DNA from 3 places in the Kribbella qitaiheensis genome. Region 3 is predicted to be linked to each of the others. Evidence: predicted binding sites of a transcription regulator. Region 3 holds the regulator's gene; each other region holds the start of a gene.
What was found. Region 3 encodes HrcA, which represses chaperone genes, less so after heat shock. Its sites were predicted from a motif close to TTGGCACTCGNNNNNNNCGAGTGCCAA; they were not measured.

Region 1 (6,887 bases), 3.6 Mb from region 3:
CGCTCCTGTGGACCTAAGGCGATCCATGCCGGCACGCCGATGCCGACCACGGGCCGGAACCGCCAGCCGATCCTGGCGAACCAGATGTTCGGCTCGGCGTCCACGACGACCAGGTGTACCGGCTGGGTGCCGATGGCCTCGGCGAGGCGATCCAGTACGGCGTACAGGCTTGGGGCGTCGGCGCGGTGCAGTGGCTGTGCATCGTCGCTCAGCCCATGCATGCGTGGGCGGAACAGGATTGCCAGGCAGAAGGCGACTACGGCGAAGGCGATGCTGAGCCAGAGCGGTCTGTAGAAGAGCAGTAGGGCGATGCCGCCGAGGAACGCGGTCAGTGGCACCAGGAGTAGCAGTGCGGACAGTAGGTACGCCGTGAGCCGGGCGGCGTCCCAGCTTGCGCGGTGGACTGTGCCGGACTCCAGTTCGCGGTAGAGCGTGTCGGCGAGGCGGTGCTCGAGCTTGAGGCGCCAGGCCGCGTACGGGCGGTCAGTAGGCGTCGGATCGACGTTCCAGTCGCACTTGTCGCACCAGGTGACGCACCGCGGGTCTACGGGGACTTGCTGGGAGCACTGTGGGCAGTGCGTTGCCCCGGTTTCCGTCTGCACCGGGGCAGTGTGTCAGTAGTTCGGTGGAGCGGCAGCACGGTGACGACCTGTCGGGGCCTACCGAGGAGAGTCGTCACCGTGCTGCTGGCGTTGGCGGTGGAGCTTGAGTAGTAGTGCCCGCCGGCGCCGGGCCAGGATGGCCCGGGCTGCCGGGGTCACGCGGCCGGCGGCTTGTCGTCGTAGATGCGGGCGGCGATGTCCGACTCCTGCTGGCCGTTCTGCTGAACGTTCTGTTGGACGTTCTGCCAGACCGCCTTGCCGTCGGACTCCGGCATCACGATCCAGGCGATCACGTAGCCGATCAGTGCGGTGCCGCCGGTGATGATGGTGAGTCCGACGATGCCCAGCCGGACCAGCGTCGCGTCGATGTTGAGGTACTCCGCGATGCCGCCGGAGACACCGGACAGCATCCGCTGGTTACGCGAGCGACGGAGGACCTTGCCGGACAGGTTCGAGAACGGTGCAGTTGAGTTCGTCATGTCCCCAACTGTGCCGCCGCGGACCCCTCCGCCACATCAGGATCGGACCCGACCGACCCCTGAGCCGACCCCTGCCCACACCGACCCCTCGCCCCTGACGACTTTCGTCGGTTCAGGGCTGGACGGGCGGCCTCGATCCGGGCCCGTTCGGCCGGTGATCGCCTCGTCGAAACTGGCCCCCGGACGGTGTCCGAGGCCGCGCCGGTGACGGCTACCCCGGTTGCCCCCAGTGCGGGCGTCTTTGTGCACCGGCTGAGTACCCCGGCCCCGGGAACATGCCTACTGGATGCACAGGGGCCGGCAACCGACGCAGGCGTTCCGTACCTTTGTGCACGGCCTGAGCAGGCGATCGGCCCGGAACACTCAGCCGATGCACAAAGGCGTCCGTACTGCAGGCAACAGGGGCTTCCCGGACGCCTACAGCCCTCGGAGCCGGCCGGCCGGCCCAATCACGCTCCGCGCGACTTGACCAACCCCATACCGCCCCTGCCCCCGACGGCGAACGAACTCTCACCCGATTCCGGCGGGCAGAGTACTACCGCCAACGCAGCCGAAGCCGCCACCACCGCGTCGCAGGACAAACACCCGAAACCAACTTATCCAGCAAGCTTCAGACGCAGGACACTAGTTCTGCAGCGGGAACGGGGGCCGGAAGAGGGGGTGTGGAGGGAGGGCTGGCTTGCACTCGCTTGGGGCGAGTGCTAATACTTGGTTAGCACTCACCGGGTGAGAGTGATAATTGCTCGCGCCCGGTAGGTGTGACCATAGACGGCCTCGATGAGGTGCCGGAGAGGTGGCGGGACGTGACCGCCGCACCGAAAGCACCGTCCGTCGCGGGCATCCGGCCGGCTGAACCAAAAACTCGACGCGGGAGGACTCGCGGAGAATGCCCAAGCTGATTGCTTTCAATGAAGAGGCGCGCCGTGGCCTCGAGCGAGGTATGAACACCCTCGCCGACGCCGTCAAGGTGACGCTTGGCCCGAAGGGCCGCAACGTCGTCTTGGAAAAGAAGTGGGGCGCCCCCACGATCACCAATGACGGTGTCTCCATCGCCAAGGAGATCGAGCTCGAGGACCCGTACGAGAAGATCGGGGCCGAGCTCGTCAAGGAAGTTGCCAAGAAGACGGATGACGTCGCTGGTGACGGCACCACCACGGCGACCGTGCTGGCCCAGGCGCTCGTGCGCGAGGGTCTGCGCAACGTCGCCGCCGGCGCCAACCCGATGGGCCTGAAGAAGGGCATCGAGAAGGCTGTCGAGGCCGTCAGCGAGCAGCTGCTGGCGCTGGCGAAGCCGGTCGAGACGCGCGAGCAGATCGCGGCCACCGCCTCGATCTCGGCCGCGGACACCCAGGTCGGCCAGATCATCGCCGAGGCGATGGACAAGGTCGGCAAGGAAGGTGTCATCACCGTCGAGGAGAGCAACACCTTCGGTCTGGAGCTCGAGCTCACCGAGGGCATGCGCTTCGACAAGGGTTACATCTCGCCGTACTTCGTGACGGACACCGAGCGGATGGAAGCGGTTCTCGACGACCCGTACATCCTCATCGTGAACAGCAAGATCTCCAGCATCAAGGACCTGGTCCCGGTGCTGGAGAAGGTGATGCAGACCGGCAAGCCGCTGGCCATCATCGCCGAGGACATCGAGGGCGAAGCCCTGGCGACCCTGGTCGTGAACAAGATCAAGGGCACCTTCAAGACCGTCGCCGTCAAGGCGCCGGGCTTCGGTGACCGCCGCAAGGCCATGCTCGTCGACATCGCCGTCCTCACCGGCGGCGAGGTGATCTCCGAGGAGGTCGGCCTCAAGCTCGACAGCGTGGACCTGGAGCTGCTCGGCCAGGCCCGCAAGATCGTCGTCACCAAGGACGAGACGACCATCGTCGAGGGCACCGGCGACGCCGACCAGATCTCCGGCCGGGTGAACCAGATCCGCGCCGAGATCGAGAAGTCGGACTCCGACTACGACCGCGAGAAGCTGCAGGAGCGACTGGCCAAGCTGGCCGGTGGCGTTGCGGTGATCAAGGTCGGCGCGGCCACCGAGGTCGAGCTGAAGGAGCGCAAGCACCGCATCGAGGACGCCGTTCGCAACGCGAAGGCCGCCGTCGAAGAGGGCATCGTCGCCGGTGGCGGCGTGGCGCTGCTGCAGGCGAGCGTGATCGCGTTCGAGAAGCTGGAGCTCGAGGGTGACGAGGCCACCGGTGCCGCCATCGTGCGGTCCGCGGTCGAGGCACCGTTGAAGCAGATCGCCGTGAACGCCGGCCTCGAGGGTGGCGTCGTGGTGGAGAAGGTTCGCAACCTCGAGCCGGGTCACGGTCTGAACGCCGCGACCGGTGAGTACGTGGACCTGATCAAGACCGGCATCATCGACCCGGCCAAGGTCACCCGTTCGGCGCTGCAGAACGCAGCCTCGATCGCGGCGCTGTTCCTCACCACCGAGGCAGTCATCGCCGACAAGCCCGAGAAGGCCGGTGCCGCCCAGGGCGGCGCCCCCGACATGGGCGGCATGGACTTCTGATCTCCTGAGGTCCAGCACCACAAAGCATCATGAAGGCGGTCCCAGCTCCGGCTGGGACCGCCTTTGCGTTGTCCCACGCGGTCAGCTGGTGACCTTGCGGAAGGACGCCGCGAGTGGCAGGGATCGGCCGGTTAATTCGGTGGACCATGACCTCGCCATGGCCGTACTGTCTGCGGCAGCGAGAACGACCGCGAGGAGAGGAGCGACCGATGAACCGACTGACCTGTGTTCCGGCGCGTCCGATCCGCTCGTCCAGCTCGCGCTGAGCCGATCCCGTGCCTCCTTCTGGAGGATTCGAAAGTGAAGATCCGTACTGCCGTCGAGACCGATCTCGACACCGTCCACACGCTGATCGCCGAGCAGTCGGTGAACACCGTGACCCGACCGCGCTTCGACGAGTACCTCGCGTCGGGCGCCTACCGCTACGACTGGACCTGGGTGGCCGAAAGCGACGGCGAGATCGTCGGCCTGGCCATCTGGTGGGGCATGGAGCAGTTCGGCCATCCGTTCAGCATCGACGGCCTGTACGCCGTACCTGGTGCCGACCGGGTCGCCGTCTGGACCGAGCTGATCCGCTCCGCGCTGGCCACCTTCCCCGCCGACGCTGAGCAGCCGGAGTACCACTTCTTCCTGCCCAACGCCTGGCGTGACCAGCCGGACGTCGTCGCCGAGCTGGAGCCGCGGCTCGAAGCGGCCGCGGCGGCGGGGCTGTCGGAGCTGACCGAGCGGCTGCGGTACGAATGGACGCCGGCCGACGGTCTGCCGGCGAGGTCGACCCGGTTGCGGTTCGAGCCGGCCGACGACGAGGCCTTCGTCGCCGTGTTCAGCCGGGTGATCGAGGGCAGCCTCGACGCCGCTACCGCAAGAGGTGTCGCCCGGCTCGGTGTCGAGGGCACGGCCAGGGAGGACCTGGCGATCTACCAGTCCATGCCGGGTGAGCGCTCCTGGTGGAGACTCGCGTACGACGGTGAGGGCAAGCTGGTCGGGTTCACGTTGCCCTCGGCCAACAACGGTGGGCCTGTCGTCGGCTATGTCGGGGTGGTGCCGGAGCAACGCGGGCACCGCTACAGCGATGACCTGCTGGCCGAGACGACGCATCTGCTCGTGGAGAGCGGAGCCGAGCGGATCAGGGCCGATACCGACCTGACCAACAAGCCGATGGCGGCGAGCTTCGAGCGGCAGGGTTACCGCAACCACGCCGTACGGATGGTCGCGTCCTACCCGATCGACTGACGGGAGTGGTCTGCTCCTGGTGGAAAGAGTTCTTCACCAGGGGCAGACGGCGGGCGGTATCACCCCTATGCTTCCCTGACATGTCAGACACCTCCGGTGATCACCGGAGTCAGGGGAGCCGCCGCGATGCGTGATATCGCGCTGATCCTGCACGTGGTGGCCGGAATCGTCGCGCTCGTGTTCGGTCCGTTGGCGATCGTTTTCACCTTGCGCCGCCGAAGCCTCAACTGGCTCGGCGAGACCTATCACTGGGCCGTCGCGCTGGTCTGCCTGTCGGCCCTGGTGATGGTGCCCTACGACTGGGCGAAGCTCTGGGTGTTCTGGCCGATCGCTGTCGCGTCCTACCTGTTCGTGTACTTCGGTCAGCGGGCGGCCGAGGAGGGAGGCGGCCTCTGGTATCGCGGCGTACTGCGCGGGTACGGCGGCGGCTGGATCGCCTTGTGGACGGCATTCCTGGTGGTCAACGTGCCGGGGAGTCCGTGGACCTGGGCCATCCCGATCGTGCTGGGGTCGGTGCTGATCGAGTGGCTCTGCTTCCGCCCGGCAGCGGCCTGGACGAACCAGTAGGCGACGGACTCCTCCAGGGTTACCGTCGGCCGTGGATTACTCGACGTTCGACGACTTCCTGGCCGTGCCGCGAGTCAACAGCCTGGCCCTCTCGGCCGATGGCGGCCGGCTGGTGAGGAACAGATCGAGCCATTCTCGAATGCCGGCCTGTGCGTGCGCGGTCCGCAGGCGTCTGGATTCGCTCGCCAGATGGATGTGATCTGCTGACTCAAAACCTGGACTCGTCTCTTCTTGGTCCAGGTTAGCTGCACAACCTGGACCAAGGGGATGGTAGTCCAGGTTGTCGTTCTAGGCCTGGCCGGCTTGTTCTTCCGGGGTTGCCTTGCGGACGACGAGCCTGGTCCAGGCGCCGACATAGACCCGGTCGTCGCCGGTCAGTTCGCGGCGCTGGCCGGGCGTGATCGGGTCCTCGGGGAGCGCCTCGGAAGCCTGGCCGACGAAGGTGCCGTTGGACGACTGCAGGTCCTCGACCCACCAGCGCTGGCCGTCGGTGGTGAGCTGGGCCTGGCGGCGGCTCACCCCGGTGTCGTCGCCGCAGTCGATCTCCGGGGAGATCCCGCGGCTCTTCGACGGCCGGCCGACCAGCACGCTCTTGGCCGTGACCGGGATGACCACCGGCAGACCCGGTGACGGGCACGGGTCGTCGCTCTGCTGTACGGCGTACCAGTCGGGGTCGACCCAGCGCTCCACCACCCAGTCCGCTACCTCCTGGGGCGCGGGCGGCACCGGCGGTGGCGTACCGAGGTCCAGCGGTGAGGCCGGTCGCGGCATCGTGCCGGTGGTGAAGTCGTAGCCGCAGTTCTCGCAGAACAAGGCGTCCGGAGCGGCCGGGTCGGAACAGTTCGGGCAGGCCTGGGTCGCCGGCGCCGGTGCCGCGACGGCGGGAGCCGGGACGGACGCAGCGGCCGGGGAGGCCGCAGCGCCGATCGGAAGCCCGCAGACGTCGCAGTAGTCGGTCGAGACCGACGGGTGCCCGCTAGGGCAGGTGGCTGAGCTCATTTCTTCACCCTGGTGGTCTTGGTGGACGCCGTGTCGAGCGCCATCTCGTCCGCCTTCTCGACGCTGCGCTTGAGTCGCACGGTGCCGGTGTCCTGATCGTCGATCTCGACCACCTTGCGCAGTCGCGAGGTGGCTTCCTCGTTGCCGGTCTGGGCGGCGAGCTGGACGGCGCGGCCGAGCTTGGTGGTCGCGGTGGCGGTGTCGCCGGCGGCCTTCGCGGCCAGGCCGTCCTGGATCGCCTCGGCGAGCTCGGTCTGGCCGGTGTAGTGCGCGACCTCCGGGCTGATCCGGGTGGTGAGCGCCTCGTCGTTGGACCACAGCGCCTTCACCAGGCCCTGCGCGACCACCTGGTCGCCGATCGCGAGCTGGACCCGGGCGGCCAGTTGCTCCTGCCCGATACCCTTCGCGGCCAGCCTGATCGCGACGTGGTAGTCGCGGGACTCGTCACCCCACGAGCCGGTCGGGTACGCGCTGGTCAGCGCGTTCACCTCGGTA
Region 2 (6,887 bases), 3.5 Mb from region 3:
GCGAACAGCCCCCACGCAACTCCTGCCTGCCGGCGGCTGGTCGGGGCATCGCGACGTCTCCACTGTCGGGCCTGCGTCCGGCCCGAACGGACTCCAGGCACGGCCACAAGCGCGGCAGGAGTGTGGAGGCGGGGTGCTGCGCGGCCACGCTCTGGGGCGTCTCTGTGCACGGGGGTGAGTGTCCGCCGGGTGAAGGCTGCTCAGCTGGAGCACAAGGGCGCGGTGTGAGGGCCCCGGTCCCCTGCCCCCAGCGCGGGGGTGTACTTCCCGGAGTACAAGAAGAACTGCCCGGCTGGTCCGAGGACCGGCCGGGCAGTTCTGGTGGTGCGGGTGGAGAAGTGAAGAATCAGTGACCGTGGCCGTGACCGTGACCGGCCGCGGCGGGCTCTTCATCTTCGGGCTTGTCGACGATCAGGGTCTCCGTGGTGAGGAGCAGGGCCGCGATCGAGCCGGCGTTGGCCAGCGCGGAACGGGTCACCTTGACCGGGTCCAGGACACCCTGGGCCAGCAGGTCGCCATACTCGCCGGTGGCGGCGTTGAAGCCACTGCCGACCTCGAGCTCCGCGACCTTGGCGGTCACGACGTAGCCCTCGTAGCCACCGTTCTCGGCGATCCAGCGCAGCGGCTCGACGATGGCCTTGCGGACGATCCGGACTCCGGCGAGCTCGTCGCCCTCGAGGCCCAGGCCGCCCTCGAGGACAGCGGCGGCGTGCACGAGGGCGGAACCGCCACCGGCCACGATGCCTTCCTCGATGGCCGCACGGGTCGCGGACACGGCGTCCTCGATCCGGTGCTTCTTCTCCTTCAGCTCGACCTCGGTGGCCGCGCCGACCTTGATCACGCAGACGCCGCCGGCCAGCTTGGCGAGGCGCTCCTGGAGCTTCTCGCGGTCCCAGTCGGAGTCGGTGCGCTCGATCTCGGCCTTGATCTGGTTCACCCGGCCGTCGATGTCGTCGGACTTGCCGGCGCCTTCGACGACGGTGGTGTTGTCCTTGGTGACGACGATCCGGCGAGCGGTGCCGAGCACCTCCAGACCCACCTGGTCGAGCTTGAGGCCGACCTCGGGCGCGATCACCTGGGCGCCGGTCAGCGCGGCCAGGTCCTCGAGCATCGCCTTGCGGCGGTCGCCGAAGCCCGGCGCCTTGACGGCGACGGAGGTGAAGTTGCCGCGGATCTTGTTGACCACCAGGGTCGACAGGGCCTCGCCCTCGACGTCCTCGGCGATGATCAGCAGCGTCTTGCCCGACTGCACGACCTTCTCCAGCAGCGGCAGCAGGTCCGCGACAGCGGAGATCTTGCCCTGGTGGATCAGGATGTACGGGTCGTCCAGCACCGCTTCGCCACCCTCGGCGTCGGTGATGAAGTACGGCGAGATGAAGCCCTTGTCGAACTGCATGCCCTCGGTGAAGTCCAGCTCGGTGCCGAAGGTGTTCGACTCCTCGACGGTGATGACGCCGTCCTTGCCGACCTTGTCGAAGGCTTCCGCGATCAGCTTGCCGATCTCGGCGTCACGCGCGGAGATGGTGGCGACGTGGGCCATGTCGCCCTTGTCGTCGACCGGCCGCGCGGTCTCGATCAGGCGCGCCGACACGGCCTCGACGGCCGCCTCGATGCCCTTCTTCAGACCCATCGGGTTGACCCCGGCGGCGACGGCCCGCAGGCCCTCGTGCACCAGCGCCTGGGCCAGCACCGTCGCGGTGGTGGTGCCGTCACCGGCGACGTCGTTGGTCTTGGTGGCGACCTCCTTGGCCAGCTGCGCGCCAAGGTTCTCGAACGGGTCGTCCAGCTCGACCTCACGGGCGACGGTGACACCGTCGTTGGTGATGGTCGGGGCGCCCCACTTCTTGTCCAGCACGACGTAGCGGCCCTTCGGCCCCAGCGTCACCTTCACCGTGTTCGCGAGCTTGTCGACGCCACGCTCAAGGGCGCGCCGCGCGTTCTCGTCGAACTCGAGGATCTTCGGCATGGAAAACTCTGTCCCTCTCTGGGTTACTGGCGATCTTGGTGCCCGCGGTCAGAACCGACTCCGCCCCGGCGCCGGGAATCCGGTCACCGGAGCGGTGTCAGTCAGGACCTGCGGGCGATCGTCACTTGCTGACGATGGCGAGGATGTCGCGGGCGCCCAGGATCAGATAGTCCTGGCCGTCGTACTTGACCTCGGTGCCGCCGTACTTGGAGTAGATGACCTTGTCACCCACGTTGACGTCCAGCGGGACGCGGTTGCCGTTGTCGTCGATGCGGCCGGGGCCGGTCGCAATGACCTCGCCCTCCTGCGGCTTCTCCTTGGCGGTGTCCGGGATCACCAGGCCGGACTTCGTGGTCTGCTCGGCTTCGAGCGGCGCTACGAGGATACGGTCCTCGAGCGGCTTGATCGTGACCGACACTTGCTGACCTCCACGGTCGAGTTCTTCGTGTTTTCGGGGTGAAACAGACGGCCGTACGCCTCTGCCGTCGCGGGGATCAGAGGCCGGGCCGCTGGCACCCTCGAGTGGAGAGTGCCAACACCGAATCTAGGCCGCGTTTAGCACTCGGTCAACTCGAGTGCCAGAATCTCGCCCCCGGGAACAGTCCTACCCGATGTCGGGCAGCACGCGAGCCGCCGTGTAGACGATAGGGACCGCCCAGGCAGACTTGGGCGGGTGACTCTCACCCTGTTGCTCGACCCGATCGGCAGCACCGTGCTGGCCGAGGCTTGTTCGGCGTACGCGCCAGGCGGTGAGCTCAAGCTGGTCGAGAAGCTCAGACGCCGGTACGAAGCTGCTGTGGTGACCGCCGCGATTACCCAGGCGTCACTACGCCATCGGGCCGTCGCCAAGTTCGGCGCGGAGGACGCGGCACGGATGTACTTCACTCCGGATGGGTTCGAGCAGGCAACGCGTTCTACTGTCGGGAACCACCGGGCTGCACGGATCGCTGCGACGATGCCGGAGGCGTCGGTGGTCGACCTGGGCTGTGGGATCGGTGGCGACCTCATCAGCGCAGCGCGGGCCGGGCTGCGCGTCACGGGCGTCGAGCGCGACCCGGAGACGGCCGCAGCAGCACGCGCGAATCTTGCTGCGCTCGGCCTGCCGGGTGAGGTCGTCGTGGGAGACGCGGAGGCGCACGACGTCACGCAGTACGAGGTGGTCTTCGCTGACCCCGCCCGGCGGGCCGATGGGAAGCGGGTGTTCGACCACAACGCGTACTCGCCGCCGTGGTCCTTCATCAGTGCGCTCCTGGAGCGCACTGCCTGCGTCAAGGTCGCTCCGGGGATCCCGCACGACGCCGTACCGGCAGGGGTCGAAGCGGAGTGGGTGAGCGACGCCGGTGAGGTCAAGGAGGCCGCGCTCTGGTCGGGGAAGCTGTACGGCGGTACTGCGCGTCGCGCGACGCTGTTGCCGGGTGGAGCGACAGTGGCGTCTGCGCCGGAAGCCGTCGACGGTCCGGTCGGGCGGTACATCTACGAGCCGGATGGTGCGGTGGTTCGCGCTGGGCTGGTTACTGCGGTCGCCGACGCGGTCGGTGGTTGGCTGCTGGATCTACGGATCGCTTACGTCACTGCTGATGAGTTGGTGGCGACGCCGTTGGCCTCTGCCTATGAGGTTGTCGAGGAGTTGCCGTACCGCGAGAAGGCGCTGCGGGCCTGGGTGCGCGCGGAGGGCATCGGCACGCTCGAGATCAAGAAGCGTGGGGTCGATGTGGATCCCGCCGTACTGCGTCGGCGGCTGGCGCCGAAGGGGGCGGCGAGTGCCACACTCATCGTCACCCGGATCGGGCGTGACGCGGTCGCCTACTCGTGCCGGCGGGTCTCCGCCTGAGAGTCGGCAACTCGCTGCTCGGCGATTTGCATTCGGAGTGTATTCGAATGTATCTTCGAACACATGAGCGAGTGCCCGGTCGACCAGCCGACGGACGAGGTGCTGCGCCCGTTGCCGCTCCCGGCCGGGCACTCGCCGCTAATCCTGTTCCGCGCCGGCGCTTGACCTGGAGCGTGCTCTAGGTCGGAGGATGGAGGTCATGAGTTCGTACGCACCTGCCGAAGCCTCCGAGCGCACCGGCCTGAGCCTGGACACCTTGCGGTACTACGAACGCCTGGGCCTCTTCGGCCCGGTGCAGCGTACGTCGGGTGGTCAGCGGGTCTATACCGATCACGATGTGGCGTGGTTGGGGCTCTTGGTCTGCCTGCGCCGGGCCGGGCTGGGAATCACCGACCTGCAGAGGTTCATGGGCCGGCTGCGTGACCGCTCGAACGGCAGCGCGGACGTGGTCGAGTTGCTCGAAGGCAACCGGGACCGACTGCGAGACGAGGTCGCCAAGCTGAACCTCGCCCTCGAAGTCCTGGACGACAAGATCGCCTACTACCGCAACCACTGACCCACCCCCACCGTCTCGACACCGCGTCGATGCCGGGCGGCCGGTGACGGCGAGTGTCGCCGCCGGAGCCGTCGGCTTATCGTTGGTCCAGCCGGCGGGCCGAGCTCCGGACTGACCCGGTGCCACTTCAGGTACAGCTTGGTGAGCGCTGTCTGCACCAGGTCCTCGGCCCAGTGCGCGTCGCCGGTGGTGAGCAGCCGCGCGATCCGCACCATCCGGCCACGGTGCGCGGCGACGTACGTCGAGAATTCCTGGTCTCGGTCGATGGCCACGCTTCTCCTCGGATCCTTGCCGGACACTTCCTCACCGTTCGATACCGTCCAAGCCCGCTGCCAGGTTGCACGCACCGCAGGCATCAGCGCTTCACCACGTATCCACGCAGCACGGTCTGCTCCACCTTGTTGCCCTCAACGTCCTCCGCGACGGAACGCAGTGACACAGCCGCACCTCTGGGGTTGTCCACCTCCGCACGCCAGCCGTCCCCGACCTGATGCACCGTCGCAGCCCGCCAGGTCTTACCGTCGTCGGTGGAGACGTCGACGGTCAGGTTCTTCACGCGGACCGCCGGGGCGCCCGGCTGACGCTGGACGGAGACCGGGACGACGAACCTGGATCCTGCTTGTGCCTGGTTGTGATCGTCCAGCGGCGGCGTGAAGTTCACCGCCATGAAGGGCAGCGCCGCGGAGCCGTCGACGTGGGCGGACCGGAAAGTCCAGGCCGTCTCGACAGTGGTCGACCGCTGGCTCCACGGCGTCTCCACTCGCGTCTCGAGCCGGTACGACGCGCCGGCAGGCGGCACGTCGGCCGCTACGTAGGCTGCCCGGGGCCAGTCCACGACCAGCTCGCCGTCGCGGTACAGCTTGGCCGATCCGGACGGGAGCTTCGGTTCGTTCACGTGCAGCGGATTGCTGTCCGACCGCAAGCTCAGGCCGAGGATCAGCTGGTCGCCCACTCGCCGGGCGCCGCGCGCGAGCCCGTTCGGCATGATCGGAGGTGAGATCAACCGCGGCCCGAAGACCCCCTTGTTCCACTGCTGCTGGTAGGTCCGGCCAGGACGGTAGACCGACCGCTCCGAGTCGAACAGCCACGGCCCGGCCGAGGAGCCGTCCGCAGCCCGCGCGACGAAGGTCGAGGACCACGCCAATCCGTGCGTCAGGTAGTACTCGGTCCGCCGGAACGGCAGCGTGCTAACCAGCTCCCGTGCATCGGTAGTCGGTACTGCGTAGTCGAGCGTCGCGTCGGCCGGGTGGGGCCAGTGCATGGTCTTGCCCTCATCAGGCACGTCCGTGTCGACCGCGTAGGCGCCGTTCACCGTCGCGAAGTCCTGCTGCCGAGGGTTCAACTGGACGCCGTCCAGGACTTGGCCGAGCCGGTAGGCGGCCACGTTGTACTCGTACGGGCTGTTCGCGAAGTCTCCGGCCGGACCGGGCTCGGCGAAACGGGCGTAGGCAATGCTGACGACGTCGGTGCTGGGCGCAGGCGGGCCGAGATCGGTGACGTAGATCGGGTGCTCGGCGTCACCGGGCTGGAAGTATGTCAGCGCAGAGCCGGGTCCGCGGTGGACGTCCCGGGCCACCACCAGGTTCTGCTCCATCAACCGGGCCGTGGCCTTGGGCACCGACATTGCGAGCGGCTTGGCCTTCCGGGCGTCGAGGGTGAGCGCGCTCTCGGTACCGATGGTCAGGACCGAGTGCATCAGCAACGTCCAGTCGTTGCCGGTCACCGTGCTGAAGTCCGCAACCGTGTAGTCGCCGGGCGGCAGCCGGAGGGTGGCCGTTGGGGTTCCCGCGCCGTACAGGTAGCCGCCGCAGTACAGGTCGGTACCGCAGTCACCGATCCGGTCGAAGAACGTGAGGTGCTCGCGGGGAGCCTTGCCGTCCCGGCCGATGGTCGTCACCTCGACGGGGTACATCTCCGTCTCCTTCTCCACCCCGACCGGGACGCTCACCGTCGTACCGTCCGTACTGGCGACCAACTGTCCGCTGAACCGCCCGGCCGGAACTGTCCCGGACCTGGTGTCCGCTGTGACGGTCGCCTCTGCGGTCCCGCCCGCCGGTACGACGAGTCGCTGCGGCGAGACCGTGAACAGGCCGGCCGGGTTGCCGGCGATCCGCAGCTCGAGGTCGAGCGTCACCGGGGTGTCGGCCGAGTTGCGGTAGGCGATGGTCTTGGTCTGGACGGGATCGTCCTCGTGCGGCCAGCGTGCCAGTCCGAAGCTGAGACTTGCAGGCGTGGCCGTCACCTGCTGCTTGATCGCCCGGGCGACGTCGATCCGGCCGGCGCCCTGGTCGAACGCCCCCGATCCCCCCGCGGGCTTGGCCGAACCCGTCAAGACCGCCTTGACCTGAGCGCCGGTCCAGTCCGGGTGCTGCTGAAGGAGGATCGCCGCGGCACCGGCCACGTGTGGCGTGGCCATCGACGTACCGGACAGGGAGACGTAGTGGTCACCGACCGGGGTCCCGGCTTCGGTGCCGGCCGCCTTGGCCGCGACGATGTCGACTCCCGGAGCGGTGACGTCGGGTTTGACCAGCCCG
Region 3 (6,887 bases):
CGGTTGACGCGACGCGGCCCCTGGTCGCGCTGCTCGATCAGCCCGGCGCCCCGCAGTACGGCGAAGTGGTGGCTGCGGGTCGCCTTGGTCACCGGAAGGTCGAACGTGCCGCACGCCCGCACCCAGTCCTCATGCGCAGCGAGGTCCTGCAGGATCATCCGGCGGACCGGATCGGCGAGTGCCTCCAGCGCGGTCTGCAGGTCGACGTCGGCCGGGTCCTCGTGGGTCAGTGAGCGGGACCGGGCCGTACTCATAGTGTTCGACCTTCGTCATACACTAGTGTTTGGTTCACATCGAACACTCTAGCGGAGGTGGCGTGATGATCGAGCTCGTCGACTACCAGTTCGGTCCGGAGGTCCGGAACCGGCTGGCCGAGGCGGAGCAGGCCGGGCGGGAAGGTGCACTCGCGGCGCTCGAGACGTTCTACTACGCGCTGAACCAGCAAGACCTCGACGTACTGACAGCTGTCTGGGCCGATCATGAGCTGGTCCAGCTGAACAACCCGATCGGTGGGATCCTGCGCTCGCGGTCCGCGGTGGAGAACCTCTATCGCAAGGTCTTCACCGGCGGCCTGAACGTACAGGTCACCTTCGGCGACGCGGTCACCTACTGGCGCGCCGACTCGGTCGTCTTCGCCGGTCGCGAGCGCGGCACCTACCAGCACCCGCAGCGTGGCGAGGTCCCGCTGGAAATCCGCACCACCCGTATCTTCGGCTACGACGACGGCCGCTGGGCCCAACTCCACCACCACGGCAGCATCGACAACGCCGAAGCCCTCGGCGCCTACCAGCAGGCCGCGCGCGGCTAGTCAGCTCCAGCGGGAGCGGGCGAGCAAGGCCGCAGCGGCGGCGATGCCTGCGGTCGAAGTACGAAGAACTGTGTCGCCAAGGAGAACTGCGTCGACCGCGAATGCCTCCAATTCAGCTGGGGAGATGCCTCCCTCAGGGCCGACGACCAATACGATATCGCCGCTCGTGGGCAAGGGCAGCGAGGAGAGCCGGGTCTTCGCCTCCTCGTGCAGCACCACCCGCAGCGCGGCGTGGGCCAGGAGTTGGGCCACCTCGGCGGTCGAGGCGATCGGAGCGACCTCGCAGAACCACGACCGACGGGACTGCTTGCTGGCCTCGAACGCCCATGCCTGCCACTTGGTCAGCGTCTTCGCGACCCGCTCGGGATTCGACCGGAACTGCGACCGCTCCGCGTTCCACGGCACGACCAGATCGACACCCACCTCGGTGAGCATCTCGACGGCGAGCTCGGCCCGCTCGCCCTTCGGCAAGGCCTGTACTACGACCAGCCGCGGACTCGCCGCCGGTACCGTCCCCCGCTGCTCCACGGACACGGTCACCCCGGTCTTCGAGGCAGCCGTCACGGGCCCTTCGGCGAAGGACCCGCGCCCGTCCGTCAGCCGGAGCCGCTCGCCCGGCCCGATCCGGCGTACGACGGCAGCATGACGACCCTCGGCGCCGTCGAGCACCAGCTCGGGCGCGTCGAGGTCAGCCAGGTAGAAGACCGCGAGTCCCATCTGTTCAGTGGTTGCCGAAAGCGTCGCGCAGGCGCCCGAAGACGCCCTTGTGGGTGGCCTGGATCTGCCCCTGCGGCCGCTCCTCGCCACGGGCCTGCGCGAGCTGCGTCAGCAACGCCGACTGGCTCTCGTCCAGCCTGGTCGGGGTTTCGACGATCACCTGGACGATCAGATCGCCACGACCCGCGTGCCGCAGTCGCGGGACACCGCGCGCGGTCAGCGTCATCGTCGTACCGGACTGGGTGCCGGCGCGGATCTCCAGCGGCATGGTCTCGCCCTCGAGCGTCGGCAGATCGATCGTCGTACCGAGCGCCGCGGCCGTCATCGGCAGCGTCACCGTGCAGTGCAGGTTGTCGCCGTTGCGGCTGAAGATCTCGTGCTGCTCGACCTCGATCTCGACGTACAGGTCGCCGGCCGGGCCGCCGCCGGGGCCGACCTCGCCCTGGCCGGACAGCTGCACCCGGGTGCCGCTGTCGACGCCACCGGGGATCTTCACCGTGACCGTACGCCGGGAGCGGACCCGGCCGTCACCGGAGCACTCGATGCACGGACTCGGGATGGTGGTGCCGAAGCCGCGGCAGGTCGGGCACGGACGCATCGTCCGGACCTCACCGAGGAAGGAACGCTGCGTGTGCGTCACCTCGCCCCGGCCCGTGGCAGATCTCGCAGGTGACCGGCTCGGATCCGGCGGCCGCGCCGGACCCCGAACAGGTCGGGCAGAGCACCGCCGTGTCGACCTTGAGCTCGCGGGTGGTCCCGAAGGCCGCCTCGGCGAGATCGATCCGGAGCGGGATGAGCGCGTCCTGGCCGCGCCGGGTCCTCGGCCGCGGCCCGCGGGTGGCCCCGCCGGTCTGGCCGAAGAAGGCGTCCATGATGTCGGTGAAGGTGAACGCCTGGCCGAAGCCTGCGCCTGCTCCCCCGCCCGGGCCGCTCGCGAACGGGTCACCGCCGAGGTCGTGCACCTGCTTCTTCTGCGGGTCGCTCAGTACCTGGAACGCGCGGCCGATCTCCTGGAACTTGTGGTGCGCGTCCTCGGAGTCGTTGACGTCCGGGTGGTACTGCCTGGCCAGCTTGCGGTAGGCCTTCTTGATCTCGTCCGGTGAGGCGTCTCGGCTGACGCCCAGGACGGCGTAGTAATCGGTGCTCATACTCCAGACCAACGGTAGGTGGTGTGTTCACTCATGAGTCGGCCAGGATCTGGCTGACGTAGCGCGCGACGGCGCGGACGGCGCCCATCGTGCTCGGATAGTCCATGTGGGTCGGGCCGACGATGCCCAGGGTGGCCAGCGCCTCCGACTTCGAGCCGTAACCGGTCGCGACGACCGAGGTGGTGACGAGGCCCTCGTACGGGTTCTCGTGGCCGATCCGGACCGTCAGGGTCTGCGGGTTGGTCGCCTCGCCGAGCAGCTTCAGCAGGATCACGTGCTCCTCGAGTGCCTCCAGCACCGGTTTCACGTTGCGCTCGAAGTCGTCGCCGTAGCGGGTCAGGTTGGCCGCGCCACCGACCGCGATCCGCTGCTCACCTTCGACCGTGAAGGCCTCCAGCAAGCTGGTCACGACAGCGGCGACCAACGGCCGGTCGGCAGGCGCGAAGTTCTCGGTCACGCTCTCGAGCGAGGTCGCCGCGTCGGTCAGCCGTTGGCCGGTCAGCGCCGAGTTCAGCCGGGAGCGGAGGTCCGCGATCAGTTTCTCGTCGACGTCGTCGTGCGTCTCGACAATCCGCTGCTCGACCCGCCCGGTGCTGGTGATCAGGACCAGCAGCAACCGCCGCGGCGTCATCGTGACCACTTCGATGTGGCGCACGCTGGACCGGCTGAGGGTCGGGTACTGCACGATCGCGACCTGCCGGGTGATCTGCGCGAGCAGCCGCACCGTCCGGCGTACGACGTCGTCAAGGTCGACCGCGCCGACCAGGAAGGACGAGATCGCCTTCTTCTCGGCCGCCGACAAGGTCTTCACCGTGCTCAGCTTGTCCACGAACAGCCGGTAGCCGGCGTCGGTCGGGATCCGGCCGGCGCTGGTGTGCGGCTGCGTGATGTACCCCTCTTCCTCCAGCGCGGCCATGTCGTTGCGCACCGTCGCCGGGGAGACGCCCAGGTTGTGCCGGTCGACCAGTGTCTTCGAACCGACCGGCTCATGGGTCGCCACGTAGTCCTCGACGATGGCCCGGAGCACGTCCAGTTTGCGTTCGTCCAGCACGCACACCACCCTCTCTCCGGCCGTCGGCCACGCTCGCCCGTACGTTTCGGGCTTGGCACTCCCGCAATTCGAGTGCCAGTCTACCGAGCCGTAGCGACAGTTACCCCGTCGAAGCGGCGTGGGCCCCGTCTCAGCTGCTTTCGGGTGACGCTCCCAACGGTACGGCCGCCGGACGGTCGACAGTACTTGCCACGTCCACAGGCTGGTCCTGAGCGGCAGCCTCGAGCAGCGACTCCAGTACGTCGAGCACGTGGTAGGCCAGCGTGCCGTTGGCCCGATGCGGCTCACCGGTACGGATCGCGCGCGCCATGTCGGCCAGGCCGACGCCACGGCCCGCTCCGGCGTACCCGCCGGCTACTGGGACCTCTGTCCACTCCCGGTTGGATGCGGTGACGAGCTCGACCTTGCCGTCGAAGCCGTTCGGGTCCGGCACGGACAGGCTGCCCTCGGTGCCGTACACCTCGATCCGTGGAAGTCGCGCGGCCCAGACGTCGAAGCTCATCAGCACAGTGGTGAGTGCGCCGGACTCGTGCTCGAGTACGCCGGTTACGTGGGTCGGCACGTCCACAGGGAAGGTTTCACCTGCCCGGGGACCGGTGTGAACCTTGCGCTGCTCCTGGGAGCGTCCAGCTCGCCCGGTAACCCGGCGTACTGGACCGAGCAGCGTGACGAGGCTGGTGACGTAGTAGGGGCCCATGTCGAGCAGCGGGCCGCCACCGGGCTGGTAGTAGAACTCCGGTGCGGGGTGCCACAGCTCGTGCCCGGGTGTGACGAAGGAGGCCGACGCAGCAGTCGGTACGCCGATGTCGCCGCGATCCAGGACGGCCCGTGCGGTCTGGGTGCCGGTGCCGAGCACTGTGTCGGGTGCGCAACCGATGCGGAGGTTGTTGGCGGCCGCGAGCTTGAGGAGCGGCTCCGCCTCGGCCCGGTCGACCGCGAGCGGCTTCTCTCCGTACGTGTGCTTCCCCGCCTGCAGCGCGGCTTGGTGGACTGGTGCGTGCGCGGCCGGGATCGTCAGGTTGAGGACGATGTCGACCGCGGGGTCTGCCAGCAAGTCGTCGGATGACAGGGCCCGGACTCCCGGGCGCTGGTCCGCGATGGCCTGGGCGCGGGAGATGTCCAGGTCAGCGACGGCGACCACCTCGACGCCGGGCAGCTTGGCCAGGTGGTCGAGGTAGGTGCCGCTGATGACACCGGTACCGACGATGCCGATGCCGGTCACTTGCTCGCCCACAGCAGCCCCCGTTCGATGATCGTGCGGACCTCGGGCACGTCCAGGTCGGCGAGGCTGTGGCCCGGCGTACAGACGAAGACGCGGCCTTCGCCCCAGCCGCGGGTCCAGACGGCCGGCATCGTCGCGCCGGCGATCCACGGGAAGTCCGGGTGGCCGCGGAACGTGGTGGTGGCGAGCACGTTGTTGGTCGGGTCGGCATGCACGTAGTACTGCTCGGTGTGCAGGTCGAAGTGCGTGATGCCCTCGACGATCGGGTCGTCGGAGACCACTTCGATCCGGTGGTCGACGAAGCCGCCCGGGTGCGAGATGAATTGGCCGCCGGTCATGAAGCTGTAGTCGGTGTCGCCGCGGAACGAGTCGACGATGCCGCCGTGCCAGCCGGCCAGGCCGGTCCCGGACCGGACCGCGGCCTCGAGTCCCTTGACCTGCTCGGCGGTGATCTCGCCCATGCTGATGCACTGCAGCACCAGGTCGGTGCCGTCCAGGTCGAGATAGCTGTCGAGGTCGTCCGACACCTCCACCTCGAAGTCGTTCTCCCGCAGGAACGGGATGAAAAGCTCGGTCGCCTCGACCGGAAGATGGCCTTCCCAGCCGCCTCTGGTCACCAGTGCCCGTCGTGTGGTCACGCCGTCCGCCCTTCAGAATGCCCGTCTCAGAGATCGGATGAATGCTTGCCGCCCTGCGACCCTAGGCGTCGTTCCGAGCCCCTTCAAGCCCTTTCCCACCGCTCGGATAGGGCTTGCCGCTTAACCGGTCCGCCACGCCCGCCTCGCCTTGCCTGCGACCAGGTGCTGATGCCCACCCCTTTGCCCTTTCAGCTGCCCGGTTAAGGTCGCGGTATGAGTGCATGGACCGAGCTGGGTGATCGATGCTGGGTCCGCCGGTATCGCGAGTGGGACCTCAACGTCGGCCTGGTGGTCGGCAGCGAGAGCGCCGTGGTGATCGACACCAGGGCCAGCGCGGCCCAGGCTGCTGAGCTGCTCGCGGAGATCCGCGAACTCACCGACGTACCGGTTCGCTGGGTCGTCAACACGCACGCGCACTTCGACCACACCTTCGGGAACGGGGTGTTCACCGAGGCCGGCGCGACGAGCTTCGCGCAGGAGAACGCTGCCGCGGCGTTGGCCGATCGTGGGCCCGCCTTGCAGTCGCGGTACGCCCACGATCCCGCGGATCCGGACTTCCCCGACATCGCGCCCGCAGTACTGACCGAGGTCGCGAACACCAAACTGGTTGCCGTCGACAACACCTTCGCGGTCGCCAAGGTGATCGACCTCGGCGACCGTCGGGTCGAACTGCTGCACCTCGGCAACGGGCACACCGACGGCGATGTGGTGGCCGTCGTACCGGATGTCGACGTGTTCTTCGCCGGCGACCTGATCGAGGAGTCGGCTCCCCCGTCGTACGGGGACGACTCGTACCCGCTCGAGTGGGCCGACACCGTCGACCGGCTGATCGGGCTGCTCTCGGCGACCGCCAAGGTCGTTCCGGGTCATGGCGCCGTGGTGGACGCCGAGTTCGTCCGCGACCAGGCCGGCGACCTCGGGACTGTCGCCAACACGATCTCCGGGCTGCACCACGCCGGCACTTCGCTGGAGGACGCGCTGGCTCACACCGACGACTGGCCGTGGCCTGCTGCGCACGTCGAACACGCCGTACGCCGTGGGTACGCGACGCTGGGGATCCCGCGTCGCCCGACGCTCCCCATCCTCGGCCAGGCCTGAGGATGCCTTAAGACGCAGGGATGAACTACCCGTTCGCGTAGCGGCTGGTGAGGTGCTCTGCGGGGTTATCCGTTGACACGAAGACAGCCCATCCCGCACGTTGTTGCGAAGCGCTTGCCGCACCGACGGGATGAGGTGGGACCGATGGCCAGCACAGAGCAGACCTGTCACCCGGACGGACGTGTCGAACTGACCGATCCGGCAG

Region 1: groL (chaperonin GroEL) is a predicted target of HrcA. The motif match lies at 1,760-1,786, and genes of this name have one in related genera.
Region 2: groES (co-chaperone GroES) is a predicted target of HrcA. The motif match lies at 2,522-2,548, and genes of this name have one in related genera.

What each region holds. Positions count from the first base shown of each region.
Region 1 is NZ_CP043661.1:3,186,858-3,193,744, reverse strand. Features, by position in the region: gene F1D05_RS14680 (M48 family metalloprotease) at 1-602, opposite strand, end outside; gene F1D05_RS14675 (PspC domain-containing protein) at 758-1,081, opposite strand; gene groL (chaperonin GroEL) at 1,968-3,593, shown strand; gene F1D05_RS14665 (GNAT family N-acetyltransferase) at 3,894-4,826, shown strand; gene F1D05_RS14660 (hypothetical protein) at 4,953-5,393, shown strand; gene F1D05_RS14655 (FHA domain-containing protein) at 5,682-6,392, opposite strand; gene F1D05_RS14650 (vWA domain-containing protein) at 6,389-6,887, opposite strand, start outside.
Region 2 is NZ_CP043661.1:3,232,841-3,239,727, forward strand. Features, by position in the region: gene groL (chaperonin GroEL) at 347-1,966, opposite strand; gene groES (co-chaperone GroES) at 2,088-2,384, opposite strand; gene F1D05_RS14850 (class I SAM-dependent methyltransferase) at 2,640-3,797, shown strand; gene F1D05_RS14855 (MerR family transcriptional regulator) at 3,997-4,353, shown strand; gene F1D05_RS41965 (sigma factor) at 4,338-4,625, opposite strand; gene F1D05_RS14865 (S8 family serine peptidase) at 4,709-6,887, opposite strand, start outside.
Region 3 is NZ_CP043661.1:6,768,275-6,775,161, reverse strand. Features, by position in the region: gene F1D05_RS32220 (ArsR/SmtB family transcription factor) at 1-254, opposite strand, end outside; gene F1D05_RS32215 (YybH family protein) at 320-808, shown strand; gene F1D05_RS32210 (16S rRNA (uracil(1498)-N(3))-methyltransferase) at 809-1,525, opposite strand; partial or broken gene dnaJ (molecular chaperone DnaJ) at 1,530-2,673, opposite strand; gene hrcA (heat-inducible transcriptional repressor HrcA) at 2,705-3,724, opposite strand; gene F1D05_RS32195 (Gfo/Idh/MocA family protein) at 3,855-4,958, opposite strand; gene F1D05_RS32190 (ThuA domain-containing protein) at 4,943-5,584, opposite strand; gene F1D05_RS32185 (MBL fold metallo-hydrolase) at 5,798-6,682, shown strand.